One region of the Salinivibrio costicola subsp. alcaliphilus genome, then DNA from elsewhere that is predicted to be linked to it. Evidence: riboswitches for the same ligand, from Rfam matches in the RefSeq annotation. Region 1 holds a riboswitch; the other holds the start of a gene.
The links. A riboswitch is a leader RNA that binds a small molecule or an ion and turns the genes downstream of it on or off. The one in region 1 is predicted to bind thiamine pyrophosphate.
Positions count from the first base shown of each region.

Region 1 (8,736 bases):
TGTTTTTTTCAGATTGACGCTTTCCCCATCGCTCTGTTATTTCTGGTAACAGAATATTTACTGACGGACATCAGCATGACACTGTTTCACCTGCGCCTCATTCTCCTCCTTATCGTGACCCAGTCGCGCGGGTAGGTTTTGGGCAGAAAACAGTGAATGCCAAATCTCAAAAACCCGCGCCAGACGCGGGTTTTTTTGTATCTAATGTCGCCAAAATAAAACATATCGCCAATTAAAGAGCCATGACGGCGGCCAGCAAACACAACAGGGAGTTACTCATGAGCGAGAACAGCCAAGTCATTCTGTTTGACACCACATTACGTGACGGCGAACAAGCGTTGTCAGCAAGCTTAACGGTCAAAGAGAAACTGCAAATCGCGCAAGCTTTGGATCGTTTGAAAATAGACATCATTGAAGCTGGCTTTCCTGTGTCCTCTCCGGGCGACTTTGAGTCCGTACGTACCATTGCTCAGCATATGCAGCATGCCCGTGTCTGTGCTTTGTCTCGCGCTGTTCCTAAAGACATTGATGTGGCAGCGGAATCGCTCAAAGCCGCCGATGCTTTTCGTATCCACACCTTTTTGTCCACCTCTACCATTCATGTCAAAGACAAGCTTCGCCGCAGCTACGATGACGTAGTAGAAATGGGCGTGCGTGCAGTCAAACATGCGCGCCAGTATACGGATGATGTGGAGTTTTCCTGCGAAGATGCCGGACGCACCCCGATTGATAATTTATGCCGCATGGTCGAAGCGGCAATTGATGCTGGCGCCACCACGGTCAATATCCCAGATACAGTCGGCTATACGGTCCCCAGTGAGTTTGGCGATATCATTGCCAACCTGTTCAACCGCGTACCCAATATCGACAAAGCGGTGATTTCTGTTCATTGCCATGATGACTTGGGGATGTCGGTCGCCAACTCTATTGCCGCTGTACAGGCCGGCGCCCGCCAAGTCGAAGGCACGATTAATGGCATCGGCGAGCGCGCCGGTAACTGTGCGCTGGAAGAAATTGCAATGATCTTAAAAACCCGCGCTGACTTGTTAGGCGTGGAGACAGGCTTAAACCATACTGAAATCGCCCGCACCAGTAAGCTGGTTAGCCAACTTTGCAACATGCCAATCCAGCCCAACAAAGCCGTGGTCGGTACCAATGCCTTTAGCCACTCTTCTGGCATTCACCAAGATGGCATGCTGAAAAACAAAAATACCTACGAAATCATGACGCCAGAGTCGATTGGATTGGGTAAAAAATCATTGAATCTCACCAGTCGCTCCGGCCGCGCGGCGGTGAAAAGCCATATGGATAACCTTGGCTACGACGAGCAAGACTATGATTTGGAGACCTTGTATCAATCATTCTTGCAATTAGCAGATCGTAAAGGCCAGGTGTTCGATTACGACTTAGAAGCTTTAATGTTCTTCAACAACCTCAAAGAAGAGGACGATTTTTATAAGCTCAATTATTTAGGCGTGCAATCGGGCAGCTTAATGGCGACCACCAGCATCAAGTTGCAATGTGGCGATGAAGAAAAACGCGAAGCGGCGATTGGAAACGGTCCCGTCGACGCCTTGTACCAGTGCATATATCGGATCACCGGCTATGACATTGAGCTGGATAAATTCGATCTGACCGCCAAAGGAGAAGGGGAAGATGGCCTCGGCCAAGCCGATATCATTGCCAACTACAAAGGCCGTAAATATCACGGCACCGGGGTATCAACCGATATTATCGAGGCCTCCGGCGAAGCTTTATTAAACGTGATCAATGCTATTTATCGCGCCAACAAAATTGCGCAGATTAAGGAACAATCCCATTTAAAACAGGAGACAGTATAAACATGGCTAGCGCACACCAAATTGCAATTTTACCCGGCGACGGTATCGGCCCCGAAGTGATGGCGCAAGCCGAAAAAGTGCTTGATGCGGTTAGCGAGCGATTCGCTGTCACCTTTGAGCGTCAGCATTATCCGGTTGGCGGTGCTGCAATCGACGCCCATGGCTCGCCGCTGCCCGCACACACCTTGGCTGGCTGTGAAAAAGCCGATGCGATTTTATTCGGCTCAGTCGGCGGCCCTAAATGGGAGCATTTACCCGCGACCGAACAACCGGAGCGCGGTGCTTTACTGCCGCTACGCAAGCACTTTGGTCTGTTTTGTAATTTGCGTCCGGCACAAGTCCATACTGGTCTCGAAAGCTTTTGTCCGCTGCGCGCCGATATTGCCGACCAAGGTTTTAATATCGTGGTGGTACGAGAGCTGACCGGCGGGATTTATTTTGGTGAGCCCAAAGGGCGCGAAGGCGAAGGGCGCGAGGAAAAGGCGTTTGATACGGAAGTCTATCATCGCTATGAAATTGAGCGCATCGCACACATCGCCTTTCAATCCGCCCAGCTTCGCCACAAACAAGTGTGCTCAATCGACAAAGCCAATGTGCTGCAAAGCTCGATGCTGTGGCGCGAGGTGGTAGAAGCGGTGGCAAAAGATTATCCGGATGTCAGCTTAAGCCATATGTATATCGACAACGCTACCATGCAGCTGATTAAAGACCCGTCGCAATTTGATGTGATGCTGTGTTCAAATATTTTCGGCGACATCATCTCCGATGAGTGCGCGATGATCACAGGCTCTATGGGTATGCTGCCCTCAGCCAGTTTGAACGCGAGTAAATTTGGCTTGTATGAGCCAGCCGGTGGCTCCGCGCCCGATATCGCCGGACAAAACATTGCTAATCCAGTGGCGCAGATTTTATCGGCGGCACTTATGCTGCGTTACTCGTTGGGCGAAGAAAACGCGGCCTGTGCAATTGAACATGCAGTGAGCCAAGCGCTGGCAGCCGGTGAACTGACGGCCGATCTGGCCGGTAACCATCCAGCACTGAGCACCGAGCAGATGGGCGATCGTATCGCCGCCTATATCCGCCAAGGCGCATAATCATTACCCGTAAGGATACGAGCTATGTCGAATGCAAACACCCAGCAAGGCGCCAAGACCTTGTACGAAAAAATTCACCAGTCTCACGTGGTCACTGAGCAACCAGGCGAAGCGCCGCTGCTGTATATCGACCGTCACTTGGTGCATGAGGTGACCTCGCCACAAGCGTTTGACGGCCTGAGAGAGAAAGGCCGTCCGGTGCGCCAAGTGAGCAAAACCTTCGCCACCATGGATCACAATGTTTCCACCGAAACCAAAGATATTAACGCGTCAGGGGAAATGGCGCGCATCCAAATGGAAACCTTGGCTAAAAACTGCGAAGAATTTGGCGTCACCCTGTACGACTTGAATCACCCCTACCAAGGCATTGTCCATGTGATGGGGCCCGAGTTAGGGATTACTTTGCCTGGCAATACCATCGTCTGTGGTGATTCTCATACGGCAACTCACGGTGCTTTTGGTGCACTGGCCTTTGGTATTGGTACCTCCGAAGTCGAACACGTACTGGCCACCCAAACGCTCAAGCAATCCCGCGCCCGCACGATGAAAATTGAAGTCACGGGCAAAACCGCCCCCGGGATCACCGCCAAAGACATTGTCCTAGCGATTATCGGCCAAGTCGGTCATGCCGGCGGCACCGGACACGTGGTGGAATTTTGCGGTGACGCCATTACCGACTTGTCCATGGAAGGGCGAATGACGGTCTGCAACATGGCGATCGAATTGGGCGCAAAAGCGGGCCTGATCGCCCCCGATGAGACCACATTTGCCTATTTAAAAGACAAGAAATTTGCCCCTAAAGGTGAACAATGGCAGCAAGCGGTCGATTTTTGGCAAACCTTGCACTCGGATGCCGATGCGCAATTTGATCGTGTCGTGACACTCGATGGCAGTCAAATTCATCATCAGGTCACCTGGGGGACCAACCCCGGCCAAGTGGTTAGTGTGCACGATAGCGTGCCGGCCCCTGAGCACATGGCAGATCCGATCGCGCGCCACTCGGCGGAACGCGCACTGAAATACATGGGGCTAACCGCAGGCCAAGCCATAACAGATATCCAAATTGATAAAGTCTTTATTGGCTCATGCACCAACTCTCGAATTGAGGACATGCGCGCAGCCGCGGCGGTCGCCAAAGGTCGACACGTCGCAGATAGCGTCCATGCCATGGTGGTGCCAGGCTCAGAGCAAGTGCGTGCCCAAGCAGAGCAAGAAGGGCTGGATGTGATTTTCCGCGAGGCGGGCTTTGAGTGGCGCTTACCCGGCTGCTCAATGTGCTTGGCGATGAACAACGATCGCTTAGGCCCCAAAGAGCGCTGTGCATCGACCAGCAACCGTAACTTTGAAGGCCGCCAAGGCCGTGAAGGCCGTACCCACTTGGTCAGCCCAGCCATGGCCGCTGCCGCCGCCATTGCCGGTCACTTTGTTGACGTTAACCAATTATAAGGAGGCCTTATGTCAGGCATACACACTCATACCGGCATTGTTGCCCCATTGGATGCGGCAAACGTCGACACCGATGCGATCATCCCCAAACAGTTTTTGCAAAAAGTCACCCGCACCGGATTCGGCCAGCACCTGTTTCACGATTGGCGCTTTTTAGACGATGCGGGCAAACAGCCGAACCCCGAGTTTGTGCTCAATCAAGCGCGCTACCAAGGGGCGAGCGTGTTACTCACCCGCGAAAACTTTGGCTGTGGCTCGTCACGCGAACATGCTCCTTGGGCGCTGGATGATTACGGTTTTAAAGTGATTATCGCCCCCAGTTTTGCCGATATTTTCTATGGCAACTGCATTAATAACCAAATGGTGCCGGTGACCCTTGAAGAAGGCCAAATCGATGCTTTATTTACGTATGTGGCCGAAAATGAAGGTGCGACGGTAACGCTAGATTTGCCCGCCCAAACCATCCGTGCCGGTGAACACTGCTTTAGCTTCCAGATGGATGATTTTCGCCATCATTGCTTACTCGAAGGTTTGGATAGTATCGGGCTGACGTTACAGCACGAAGCGGAAATTTCGCGCTTTGAGCAGCAAATACCTGATTTTTTTGGTGTAATACCATCCACTCATCTCTCGCCAATAAGTGCTGATTATTCCGCATTTATTGGCGTTCCTTCCCATTTTTCTATCCTCAATGAAACCAACCGCTGACTCGCTTGGTCTAGTCTCAAAGAAGGTTTGATCGCATTAAGGACTGACAATGCAAAAACATTTGATACTTCTGTTCGGGCTAGTGTTTCCGCTCATCAGTCAAGCCGCGCCCAAAGCGGACTACTGGGCAATGTGGGATGCACATAATCCTGACAGCCAAGCCACCTTCACGCATCACAGTTGGCAAGTATTACTCGATAAGTATTTACAGCCTCAGGGGCAGCACACCTTATTTAACTACGCAGCCGTCACCGAGGCCGATAAAGCGACCCTCGATCATTACATTGGCATGCTTACCAAGCGCGATCCGCGCACCCTGAGCAAAGACGAACAATATGCTTACTGGGTCAACCTTTACAATGCGGTCACGGTGACGCTGATTTTGGACGCCTATCCAGTCAGTTCTATCACCAAACTCGGTGGACTCTTTAGCTTTGGTCCGTGGGATGATGACGTAGTGACGGTGGCGGGCGAAGCCCTCACGCTCAATGATATCGAACACCGTATTTTGCGTCCGCTATGGCAAGATCCGCGTACCCACTATGCGGTCAATTGTGCCAGCCTTGGCTGTCCTAACCTGCAACCGCAAGCCTTTCAAGCCGACACCTTGGATGCGCAATTAGAACAAGCTGCCTACACCTTTATTAATAGTGATAAAGGCGTGAGTCAGCAGGGTAATCAGTGGCAGCTTTCTTCTATCTATGAGTGGTTTGAGACTGACTTTGGCGGCAGTGAACAAGGGGTGATCACCCATATCAATCAATATAGAGACATCAAGCTTCCCAAGGATGCACGCTTGGATTATGACTACGACTGGACGCTTAACCAACTCGCGGACTAAAAGGCTTGGTGAACACTAAGCCAATCAGTACAATAGCACCGTACTCATTGGGGAGCCTCATGGCTGAGATTGCGCGCGGCGCTAAACCCATCGAACCTGATCCAGCTAACACTGGCGTAGGGATTGAGACTTGATGTTGCCATCAACTTGCCTCAACACCCACGCCCAACTTAGGAGCGTGCTGTGAAAGTTATTACCTCTGTTCTCACTCTGGTTTCTTTATCGCTGTTATCACTCAGCGCCCGTGCCGCCGACCCTCTAACGGTCTATACCTATGATTCTTTTATCGCCGATTGGGGCGCAGGGCCAAAAATCAAAGCCGAATTTGAAAAACGCTGTGACTGCCAATTAGAGTTTGTGTCTCTTAGTGACGGTGCTGCTCTGCTTAATCGCTTACGTATCGAAGGCAATACTACCAAGGCTGATATTGTACTCGGTATGGATACTAACTTGATGAAAGAAGCTGAGCGCAGCGGCATTGTCGCCGAGCACGCGGTGAATACGGAGCGCCTACAGGTACCCGGCGGTTGGGATAATCCCTACTTTATCCCCTACGATTACGGCTACTTTGCCTTTGTGTATGACACCACGCGTTTGCTCGACCCACCCAAAAGCTTGAAGGCTTTGATTGAGGAGCGTGACGATATCAGTGTGATTTACCAAGATCCACGCGTGTCAACAGTTGGCCAAGGCTTGATGCTGTGGATCCAAAAAGTATACGGCGATCAAAGCCAGCAGGCATGGCGCGATCTTGCCGACAACACTATTACCGTGACCAAAGGCTGGACCGAAGCGTACAACATGTTCCTCAACAAAGAGGCAGATATGGTGCTTTCATACACCTCTTCGCCCGCCTATCACCTGGTCGCTGACGATGATGACCGCTTTGCCGCCGCCATGTTTGAAGAAGGCCATTATATGCAAATTGAAGTGGCGGCGAAGTCTGCTTATACCGACCAACCAGAACGCGCCGATGCGTTTCTACAATTTATGCTCAGTGACACAGCACAGTCTGTGATCCCAACCACGCAGTGGATGTACCCGGTCACCGATGTTAGCTTGCCTGACGCCTTCTATACGCTGAACAAACCAGAAGAGAGCCTGTTGTACCAGCCCGATGAAGTGATGGGTAACCGTCAGCAATGGGTGCGCGATTGGCAAACCGCTTTGGTTGAATAACGTCGATGCTCAACCCTTCTCGAACCTGGCCGGGCAGTCTCGCGGCCAGCTTGGTCGTGTTATTAATTGGCAGCGCACTCTGGGCGCTGTTCTTACACAGTCAAGACTTGAAGCTGTCCGCCCTGTGGCAAGATGCCTATCTGCGCCATGTCACGCTGTTTAGCTTTAAGCAGGCTACCTTATCTGTGGTGCTCAGCGTTGGGCTCGCCATTCCTGTGGCCCATGCGCTGGCTCGGCGACAATTTCCAGGGAAAGCTTGGCTACTCAAACTGTTTGCCATGACCCTGGTGCTGCCGGTATTGGTGGGCGTGTTTGGATTGGTTGCCATCTACGGCCGTAGCGGTTGGATTGCACAAGCCTTCGCGTACTTTGATGCTGCGATGCCATTTTCTCTCTATGGCTTAAGCGGCATTTTGCTTGCGCATGTTTTCTTTAACCTGCCTTTTTCGGCCCAATTGATGGTGCAGGCCTTGGAAGGGATCCCGGCGGATCAAAGGCGCCTGGCAACCCAGCTTGGTCTAAGAGGCTGGCAACGTTTTCGCCACCTTGAATGGCCTTATCTGCGGCAAAGTCTACCCCATGTCGTCGGACTGGTATTCATGTTGTGTTTCACCAGCTTCGCCACCGTGATGGCATTAGGCGGTGGCCCCAAAGCGACCACCATTGAATTGGCTATCTATCAAGCCATTCATTTTGATTTTGACTTACAAACCGGTGCCGCTCTGGCGCTGTGGCAAATGCTCTTGTGCGGCACCTTTGCTTTTATTGTGCAAACACTGACTCGGCCGATTGCCAACACCCCCAGCGAAGTGCAACCGCTTCCATCGGCACTCGATAGTCGCACGGCGAAGTGTTGGGACAGTCTCTGGATTGCGCTGACTTTATTGTTGGTTCTACCACCTCTCGGGGTTGTGATCGCGCGTGGCCTTAACCCTAGCGCGTTAATTGTGCTGAGCGACACGGCATTATGGCAAGCCACCATGCATTCACTGCTTATCGCTACCGGAGCAATCGTCTTGGCCTTCGTGTTGGCCACCTCTGTCATCTTAGCCAGTCGTCATTGGCGCTTGAACGGGCGTAAGAAACAAGCGAATGGCATTGAAACGTTAGGGGCGATGATTTTAGTGGTACCCAGTATTGTCCTCAGTACCGGGCTTTTTTTACTGTTTCGCCAGTTTAGCGATGTATTCAGCTTGGCGCTGTGGTTGGTGATGGCCGTGAACGCCCTGATGGCGTTGCCCTATTTAATAAAAGTACTGAGCGCGCCCGCCTATCAACTTGCCCAGTCCTATCACAATCTTTGCGCTACCTTGGGGCTAAAAGGTGTCAACCGTCTACGTCTTATCGAATGGCAGTGTTTACGCGCCCCGATCGCGCGCGGCGTGGCGGTGAGTTTTGTGTTATCGATGGGCGATCTTAGTGCGATCGCACTTTTTGGTAGCCAAAATTTTCAAACCCTGCCGCTCTATTTGTTTCGCTTGATGGGGAGCTACCAAATGGACGCAGGCGCTGCCGCTGCCATGCTATTACTGCTTACCAGTTTGGGTTGCTATGCCCTAATCACTCGTCTGATCCAATGGAGACACGCATGCTGACGCTTTCCAATGTCCACTATCGTTACCAGCAA
Region 1 covers NZ_MUFR01000009.1:29,920-38,655, reverse strand. The annotation lists gene leuA (2-isopropylmalate synthase) at 279-1,841, shown strand; gene leuB (3-isopropylmalate dehydrogenase) at 1,844-2,935, shown strand; gene leuC (3-isopropylmalate dehydratase large subunit) at 2,960-4,381, shown strand; partial or broken gene leuD (3-isopropylmalate dehydratase small subunit) at 4,391-4,984, shown strand; gene BZJ21_RS04565 (DUF547 domain-containing protein) at 5,139-5,930, shown strand; TPP riboswitch at 5,969-6,070, shown strand; gene thiB (thiamine ABC transporter substrate binding subunit) at 6,123-7,109, shown strand; gene thiP (thiamine/thiamine pyrophosphate ABC transporter permease) at 7,115-8,704, shown strand; gene thiQ (thiamine ABC transporter ATP-binding protein) at 8,698-8,736, shown strand, end outside.

Region 2 (8,736 bases), on a different contig from region 1:
ACCCTAGCTGAAAAGCTGGGGTTTTTTGTTATTGGACGACCAGACAGATCGCTTTATAAATAAGCGATTAAACGTTTGACTAGTAATTGATGGTGGTAATTTGTCGCGAGATCGCTACAATAGGCAACTATCTACAGGGGTATAGCTCCAACTGGCAGAGCAGCGGATTCCAAATCCGCGTGTTGGGGGTTCGAATCCCTCTACCCCTGCCAAATATTAAAGCATCGACATTGTCGGTGCTTTTTTTATGTCTACTGTCTGTGGTAGTAACCACGCCTTTCTTCCCTTTTTCTTCCTCCTGTTTCTTGTTCACATGTCGCGGTATGATGAGTTTTTACCAATCGAAAGGAGCACCCAGTGGTAAGCATATTGTGGGTAGGGCTTGGTGGCGCATTAGGGGCGTCCTCGCGTTTTTTAGTTTCAGAGTGGAGCGTCGCGGTGTTTGGTCGAGGATTCCCGTACGGCACCCTAATGGTTAATGTGCTGGGCTCATTAGCAATGGGCGTCTTTTTAGCGGCGATGAGCCAAGAGCTAATTGCCCCGGTCCCTTGGCGTCAACTGATTGCGATTGGCTTTTTAGGGGCTTTTACCACCTTCTCGACGTTCTCTGTCGATACCTTGATGCTGTTCCAACATGGAGAAACGGTGAAAGCCTTGCTAAATGTTGGTTTGAATCTCGCCTTATGCCTCGGAGCGGCAGCGATGGGGGCTTGGCTGTTGGGACGTATTACCGGGTAATAGAAAACATCGCGTACGTCGCTTGTTGTTGCGGCGGTGATTTCTTATACTGGCATTGAACTTGTCGGAGTGCCAATTGGCTGAGACCACATAAAGTGGGATCCGTTGAACCTGATCTGGTTAAGACCAGCGAAGGGAACAAGAGATGCTTCAGATCACAGACGCAACTCGTCTGCCAGTTTGCTCACATCTCAAATTCAGCGTTTTCCGGCAAGCATTAATTCCCATAATGAACACCGGAGTAATGCTATGTCGACCCGTAAACAGGCCCGCCTTGAGGCCAAATCCTTTATCGATTCCCTTTCTGCGCAAACCTACCCCAACTCGGAAAAAGTCTATGTCGAGGGCTCGCGACCTGACATTCGCGTCGGGATGCGCGAGATCCATCTTTCCCCCACCTTTGTGGGCGGCAGCAAAGAAAAGCCTCAGTATGAAGACAATGAGTCCATTCGGGTTTATGACACATCAGGGCCTTATACCGACCCACAGAGTACTATCGATATTTACCAAGGCTTAGCGCCAGTGCGAAAAGCCTGGATCGATGAACGTGCCGATACGGAGTTTCTTGATGCGGTGAGCTCTGACTATGCCCAAACCCGCCTCAGTGATGAAACCTTGGATGAACTTCGCTTTAGTGCCTTACCATCTATCCGCCGCGCGAAACCTAATCAGTGTGTGACTCAACTGCATTACGCACGCCAAGGCATCATTACCCCAGAAATGGAATTTATCGCCATTCGCGAAAATATGGGGCGTCAGCAGTATCGTGAAGAGCAGCTGAACCGCCAGCATCCCGGGGAAAGCTTTGGTGCGGATTTGCCATCACAAATCACCCCCGAATTTGTGCGCCAAGAGCTCGCCGAAGGGCGGGCGATTATTCCGGCTAACATTAATCACCCAGAAGCGGAGCCGATGATCATCGGGCGTAACTTCCTGGTGAAAGTGAATGCCAATATTGGTAACTCAGCGGTGAGCTCCTCAATAGAGGAAGAAACTGAAAAATTGGTATGGTCGACTCGTTGGGGTGCGGATACGGTGATGGATTTATCGACGGGCCGCAATATTCACGAAACCCGCGAGTGGATTTTACGTAATAGCCCAGTCCCGATTGGCACTGTGCCTATGTATCAGGCGCTTGAGAAAGTGAACGGCATTGCCGAAGACCTGACCTGGGAAGTAATGCGCGATACCTTGATAGAGCAAGCCGAGCAAGGGGTCGACTACTTTACCATTCACGCTGGGGTGCGTTTGCACTATGTGCCCATGACCGCCAATCGCGTGACTGGGATTGTCTCGCGCGGTGGATCGATTATCGCCAAATGGTGCTTGGCGCATCATCAAGAAAGTTTCCTGTATACCCATTTTCGCGAAATCTGCGAAATCTGTGCCGCTTACGACGTGTCTTTGTCGTTGGGCGATGGGCTGCGTCCCGGCTCAGTGGCAGACGCGAACGACGAAGCGCAATTCAGTGAGCTACGTACCCTGGGCGAGCTCACCAAGGTGGCATGGGAATACGATGTGCAGGTGATGATTGAAGGCCCTGGCCACGTGCCCATGCATATGATCAAAGAGAACATGGACGAGCAGCTCACCCATTGCCATGAAGCGCCTTTCTATACTCTCGGCCCGCTAACCACCGACATTGCTCCCGGTTACGATCATATTACCTCCGGCATTGGTGCGGCGATGATTGGCTGGTTTGGGTGTGCGATGCTCTGTTATGTCACGCCCAAAGAACATCTGGGTCTGCCCAATAAGGAGGATGTTAAAATTGGGCTTATCACCTACAAGCTTTGCGCGCATGCTGCGGACTTAGCTAAAGGACACCCGGGGGCGCAGGTGCGTGATAACGCCATTTCTAAAGCGCGCTTTGAATTCCGCTGGGAAGACCAGTTCAATCTATCCCTTGATCCGTTCACGGCACGCGCCTATCACGATGAAACACTGCCTCAAGAGTCGGGCAAGGTCGCACATTTTTGCTCGATGTGTGGACCGAAGTTCTGCTCCATGAAAATCAGCCAGGAAGTCCGGGACTACGCCAAAGAAAACGGCTATGCCGCCGCGGGTCAAGCGATTGATGTCGCTATGCTGGAAGACCCGTTAGCAGGCATGCAGCAAAAATCGCAAGAATTCCGAGAAAAGGGCAGTGAGCTCTACCTGCAAAAATCCCATCTTCAGCCACAACACGGTACTGAGGTGGAAGACAGCGACAAGGTGGGATCATGAGTTTGACTCCGTTTGCGCCTATGTCTGAAGGCGTAGGCCCATTATATCCGGTGGTGGACGATGTGGATTTGCTCGAACGCTTACTTTGTTTGGGGGTGAAAACTGTGCAACTGCGCGTGAAGCAGCCAGCGCATCCACAATTGGCGGATTGGATACAGCGCGCGGTGGCATTGGGTCGCGCGCACCATGCGCAGGTGTTTATCAACGATCACTGGCAGCTCGCGCTTGAAGCTGGCGCCTATGGCGTCCATCTAGGGCAACAAGACTTACGTGAGGCGGATCTTGACCGGCTTGCGCGGCAAGGGCTGCGTCTCGGTGTGTCGACGCGCAGTCCAGAACAGCTCGCTGCAGCGGTTGAACTCACGCCAAGCTATCTCGCCATCGGCCATATTTTTCCCACCACCACCAAACAGCTCGCCGAACCACCGCAAGGTATTTCAGCGTTAGCGCAGCAGGTGGCGACTGTGGAGGGCCGCTTCCCGACGGTGGCGATTGGCGGTATTGATCTCGACCGAGCTCCCGAAGTCTGGCGCACCGGCGTGGACGCCATTGCGGTAGTCCGCGCCGTGACGCAAGCGCCCGATTTAGCGGCGCGCATTGACGCGTTTAATCGCTGTCTGAATCCATCCAGACAGCAAGGAGAGTGTGATGCTATCGGACAGTGAATACCTGCGTTATAGCCGGCAAATTATGCTGCCAGAGGTCGGAGAGTGCGGGCAGCAGGCACTTAAAAAGGCGCACGTGTTGATGGTCGGTGCCGGTGGGCTTGGAACCACCGCGGGTCTCTATCTTGCAGGCGCTGGCGTGGGACAGTTAGCGATTGCTGACTCGGACCACATTGAGCTATCCAATTTGGCGCGTCAGGTGGCTTATCGGGAGGCGCAAATCGGCACCGGTAAAGCCGCAGCGCTAGCTGCTAACTTGGGCGCGCTGAACCCACATTGCCAGTGCCGGGCCATCAATGCCTATCTCGAGGATGAGCGCCTGGCGCTCGAAGTGGCGATGGCGGATGTGGTGCTTGATTGCAGTGATAATCTCGCCACTCGTCATGCGGTCAACCAAGTCTGTGTAGAGACTGGCACGCCGTTGGTGAGCGCGGCCGCGATTGGCTGGCAAGGCCAGTTATTGGTTTATCAACCGCATAGTGCATGTTATGCGTGCGCCTTTGCAGACGTGACGCCCTCTGAACCCACACGCTGCGCTGAAGCTGGGGTAATGGGACCTGTGGTCGGCATGATGGCCACTGCGCAAGCGCTTGAAGGGATAAAATTATTATTAGGGCAGGCGGTCGGTACCAATCGCTTGTCACGACTGGATGGACAAACCATGACATGGCAGCACTTTTCGCTGCCTGTTCATCCGCACTGTGCGGTTTGTCAGCCAACGCGGGAGGTAAGTGATGCAGTTAATCATTAATGACGCACCCACAGAGGTCAATGCCACGACCGTCACGCAATTGATTGAGGAGATGAAGGTGCCGGCCGAATCAGTCGCGGTCGCGCTAAATCAGACCATTATTGCGCGCGATGCTTGGTCATCCACGTCACTTGCCGCTGGCGATAGCTTGGCGGTCTTTCAAGCGATTGCCGGAGGATAATTATGTTAACCATTGCGGATACGACGTTTTCATCTCGGCTGTTAACTGGCACGGGCAAGTTTGCCAGTCGCAAGATCATGGCCGAATCACTGGCGGCCAGTGGTACTGAGCTGGTCACCATGGCGCTAAGGCGAGTCGATGTGCATGCCACACAAGACGATATTTTAACCCCGCTGCGTGAGCTCGGTGTGCGCCTGCTGCCCAATACCTCGGGGGCGAAAAATGCGCAAGAAGCGATGTTTGCCGCGCGTCTTGCTCGAGAAGCATTAGGAACACATTGGGTAAAGCTGGAAATTCACCCCGACCCTAAGTATCTGATGCCTGATCCGATTGAAACCCTTCAAGCGGCGAAAACGCTTGTGGATGAGGGGTTTGTGGTGCTGCCATATTGTCATGCCGATCCTGTGCTGTGTAAGCGTTTGGAAGAGGTGGGGTGCGCGGCGGTGATGCCCCTTGGCTCACCGATTGGCTCCAACCAAGGACTGGCTTCAATGGCGTTTCTCGACATCATTATTGAGCAAGCTCGCGTGCCGGTGATCATTGATGCCGGCATTGGTGCACCGTCAGATGCGGCGTTAGCGATGGAGCGCGGTGCTGATGCAGTTTTGGTGAACACCGCCATTGCCACGGCTGGCGATCCGATTGCCATGGGCGCAGCGTTTAAACAAGCGGTTGAAGCAGGACGCTGTGCGTATCGCGCTGGACTTGCGGGCACACACAATCACGCCCACGCGTCTAGCCCCTTAACCGCGTTTCTTGACGCTAAGGAGGCGTGATGAGTTTTTCTGAGCGGTGGGCAGCACTCGATTGGGATCATCATCGCCTTTCGATTTACAGCAAAACTCGCCAAGATGTCGAGCGGGCGCTGGCCAAGTCCTCGCGCAATGTGGACGATTTCGCTGCCCTGATCAGCCCAGCCGCTGAAGGGTATCTCGAGGCCATGGCTCAGCAATCTGCGGCCCTGACGCGGCAGCGGTTTGGCTACACCATGGGGTTCTATATTCCCCTGTATCTCTCCAATTTGTGCGCCAACGTGTGTACCTATTGCGGTTTTTCTATGGAAAACCGAATCAAACGGCGCACGTTGGATGAAGCTGAGATCGCCGCCGAGTGTGAAGCGATCAAAAAAATGGGCTTTGACAGTGTGCTCTTGGTGACCGGTGAGCATGAAACCAAGGTGGGACTCGAGTATTTTCTCCGCGCTTTACCGGTGGTGAAGCAATACTTTCATCATGTGGCGATGGAGGTGCAGCCGCTGGATACCGAGGCGTATCGTGCCTTGGTGGCACAGGGTGTGGATGCGGTGATGGTGTACCAAGAAACCTACCACGCTCCAACCTACGGGGAACACCACAAGCGGGGGAATAAAACCGACTTTCACTACCGGCTGCAAACCCCAGATAGGTTGGCACAAGCAGGGGTTGATAAGATCGGTCTCGGCGCTTTGATTGGCCTTGAGGACTGGCGCACCGACAGCTTTTTTACCGCCCAGCATCTGGATTATTTGGAAAAGCAATACTGGCAAAGCCGCTATTCGCTATCTTTTCCGCGCTTACGCCCTTGCGCGGGCGCCTTACAGCCGAAATCGGTGATGACGGATAAGCAGCTGGTTCAGCTGATTTGTGCCTATCGGTTGTGGAATCCGCAGGTGGAGCTGTCGCTATCGACACGTGAGTCACCGCACTTTCGCGACAATGTGTTACCGCTTGGGGTCACGAGCTTATCCGCGGCGTCAAAAACCCAACCGGGCGGCTACGCGAACCCGGAGCCACAATTGGAGCAGTTTGCTATCAGTGATGAGCGCAGCGCGGCAGAGGTAGCCGCCAGCGTTCGTGCGCTCGGTTTTGAGGTGGTATGGAAAGATTGGGATAACATCTACGATATCGCGCGTCAGGCGCAAATGGCTTCACAAACGGCAGCGGGTTAGCGACAATGCGGGCATGAAACGTATTACTGTATATGTGGGCCCGCGCTGTCCTCACTGTGAGGCGGCCAAAGCTTACTTGGATAAAAAAGGGCTGCGTTATCGTGTCGTCGATACGGCCACGCCCAAAGGCAAGAAGCTGCTGGCGGCAACAGGCTCGCGGGGTGTCCCGGTGATTTGCATTGGCGATACCACCTTGCGCGGCTTTTCGCCCAAAGCGGTCGAGAAAGCCCTGAAAGGGGAATAAAAAAAGCGTCCAATCGGACGCTTTTTGTTTTTCTCACTCGGTGAAGACACGACTTAACGGCTTAGCGGCACGGTCGCTTGTTTTAACCAAGCTTGGTCTTGATCATCGAGGTGCGGGCTGACTTCATCCCACACGGTTTGATGATAGCGATTCCACCACTGGATTTCCGCCTCGCTGAGCAAGCTCACGTCGACCAAACGACGATCGATCGGTGCACGCGTGAGTGAGGCAAACCCGAGCATCGTCATGTCACCCTCGGTGGGCTTTTCTTCAATCAACTCGAGGTTTTCAATCCGGATCCCAAACGCGTCGGCGCGATAGTAGCCCGGCTCGTTTGACACCACCATGCCTGGCAATAGCGCGACGCTATTGGGCGCTTTGGAAATGCGCTGTGGCCCTTCGTGCACATCCAAGAAATGCCCGACACCGTGACCGGTGCCATGGTCAAAATCATAGCCGTGTTGCCACAAATACTGGCGTGCTAAGGCATCAAGCTGGCTGCCTGAGGTGCCTTTCGGGAACAGCGCGGTGGCCAGCGCAATATGCCCTTTAAGCACCAGCGTAAAGGCCTTTTTGATCTCAGCGCTGCATTCGCCCACCGGCACGGTACGGGTAATGTCGGTGGTGCCGTCATAGTATTGGCCGCCTGAGTCGACCAAGTAGACGTTGTTGCTCTCAATCACGCTCGGTTTGGGCTGATTGTTGTGGTTATAGTGACACATGGCCGCATTGCCACCGGCGGCGGAAATGGTATCAAAGCTTAAGTCGACCAGTTGATCGTCTTGTTGGCGGAATTGATACAGGGTGTCTGCGAGCACAGCTTCATCAGGGCGTTCACCGGCGTCGACTTGACGGTCAAACCACGCCAAGAAGCGGGTTACGGCGACACCATCGCGCACGTGACAGGCTTGCATACCGGCGATTTCTTGCGGGTTCTTGGCCGCTTTTTCAAGCGCACATGGGTCTTGCGCTTCCACCACGGTGACTTGCGCTTGTTGGAGCGTGTCCAGTGTCCACGCATTGGCACCGTTTGGGTCGACCAATACACGTTGACCACTCAGTGCTTGCAGGGCATCAACTAGGCTGTCTGGGTGCGCGACGCTTACGCCTTGGCCCACGTGTGCATCAAAGCCTTCGGGCAGACGCGCGGGGTCGATAAATACGGTCACGTCACCGGATTGCTTGATAATCGCTTGGGTCAGCACCACCGGCAAACGTGGGATGTCGCGACCACGGATATTGAGCAGCCAACAAACTGCATCCGGTTGGGTGAGTACCGCGGCATCAAGACTCTGATCGGCTAGCTGCTGGCCAATGGTTTGACGTTTATCCAAGCTGGCGCGGCCGGTTTTCTCTTCGCCCAGTAAAATGGCAGGGCTATTAAGCGGGGCGGGGCGATCGTCCCACAAGCTTTCAATCGGGTTTTGCTCAACACTCACCAGTGTCAAAGCCCCATCCAACGCGCGTTGGGTACGTTTGTACCAAGCAGCGCTATGCATGCGAGCGTCGATAGCCAGCTTGGCACCTTTTGGCAATTGTTGCTGGGCCCATTGCACCGGTGGCTCATCAATCAGGTGGCAGTAGTCAAACAGGCCGGCGGGGACTTGCTTACGGACTTGAACCACATAGCGGCCATCAACAAAAATCGCTGCCTTGTCGCGGGTGATCACCGCCGCCCCTGCGGAGCCGGTAAAGCCGGTTGCCCAGTGGAGGCGTTCGTTGTGCTCGGGCACATACTCACCGAGATATTCGTCTTCGTGGGGGATGAGTAGGGCGTCATAATCGTGTTGAGCTAGCCAGTGTCTTAGCTGCTCAACACGCTTGGTAAGGGTCGCGTCCATTATTCTTCCTTCTTTGTATGGGGTGAACTTGCCATGTTCGGCCACGCGTAAAAAACCAGTGGATTAGACCCTAGCGCGATGGGCGATAGGCTGCAATTTTGCCGGGCTAAACTGCTGACAGCGCGAAATAATTAAATCTTTCAGCCATTGGTGCCCCGGGTCA
Region 2 covers NZ_MUFR01000025.1:72-8,807, forward strand. The annotation lists tRNA gene BZJ21_RS09735 (tRNA-Trp) at 136-212, shown strand; gene crcB (fluoride efflux transporter CrcB) at 358-738, shown strand; TPP riboswitch at 794-893, shown strand; gene thiC (phosphomethylpyrimidine synthase ThiC) at 988-2,964, shown strand; gene thiE (thiamine phosphate synthase) at 2,961-3,629, shown strand; gene BZJ21_RS09755 (HesA/MoeB/ThiF family protein) at 3,613-4,380, shown strand; gene thiS (sulfur carrier protein ThiS) at 4,364-4,561, shown strand; gene BZJ21_RS09765 (thiazole synthase) at 4,564-5,337, shown strand; gene thiH (2-iminoacetate synthase ThiH) at 5,337-6,488, shown strand; gene BZJ21_RS09775 (glutaredoxin family protein) at 6,502-6,732, shown strand; gene BZJ21_RS09780 (aminopeptidase P family protein) at 6,786-8,573, opposite strand; gene BZJ21_RS09785 (LysR family transcriptional regulator) at 8,637-8,736, opposite strand, start outside.
Region 2: it holds a riboswitch for thiamine pyrophosphate, as region 1 does, so the genes downstream of both, thiC (phosphomethylpyrimidine synthase ThiC) here and thiB (thiamine ABC transporter substrate binding subunit) in region 1, are expected to answer to the same signal.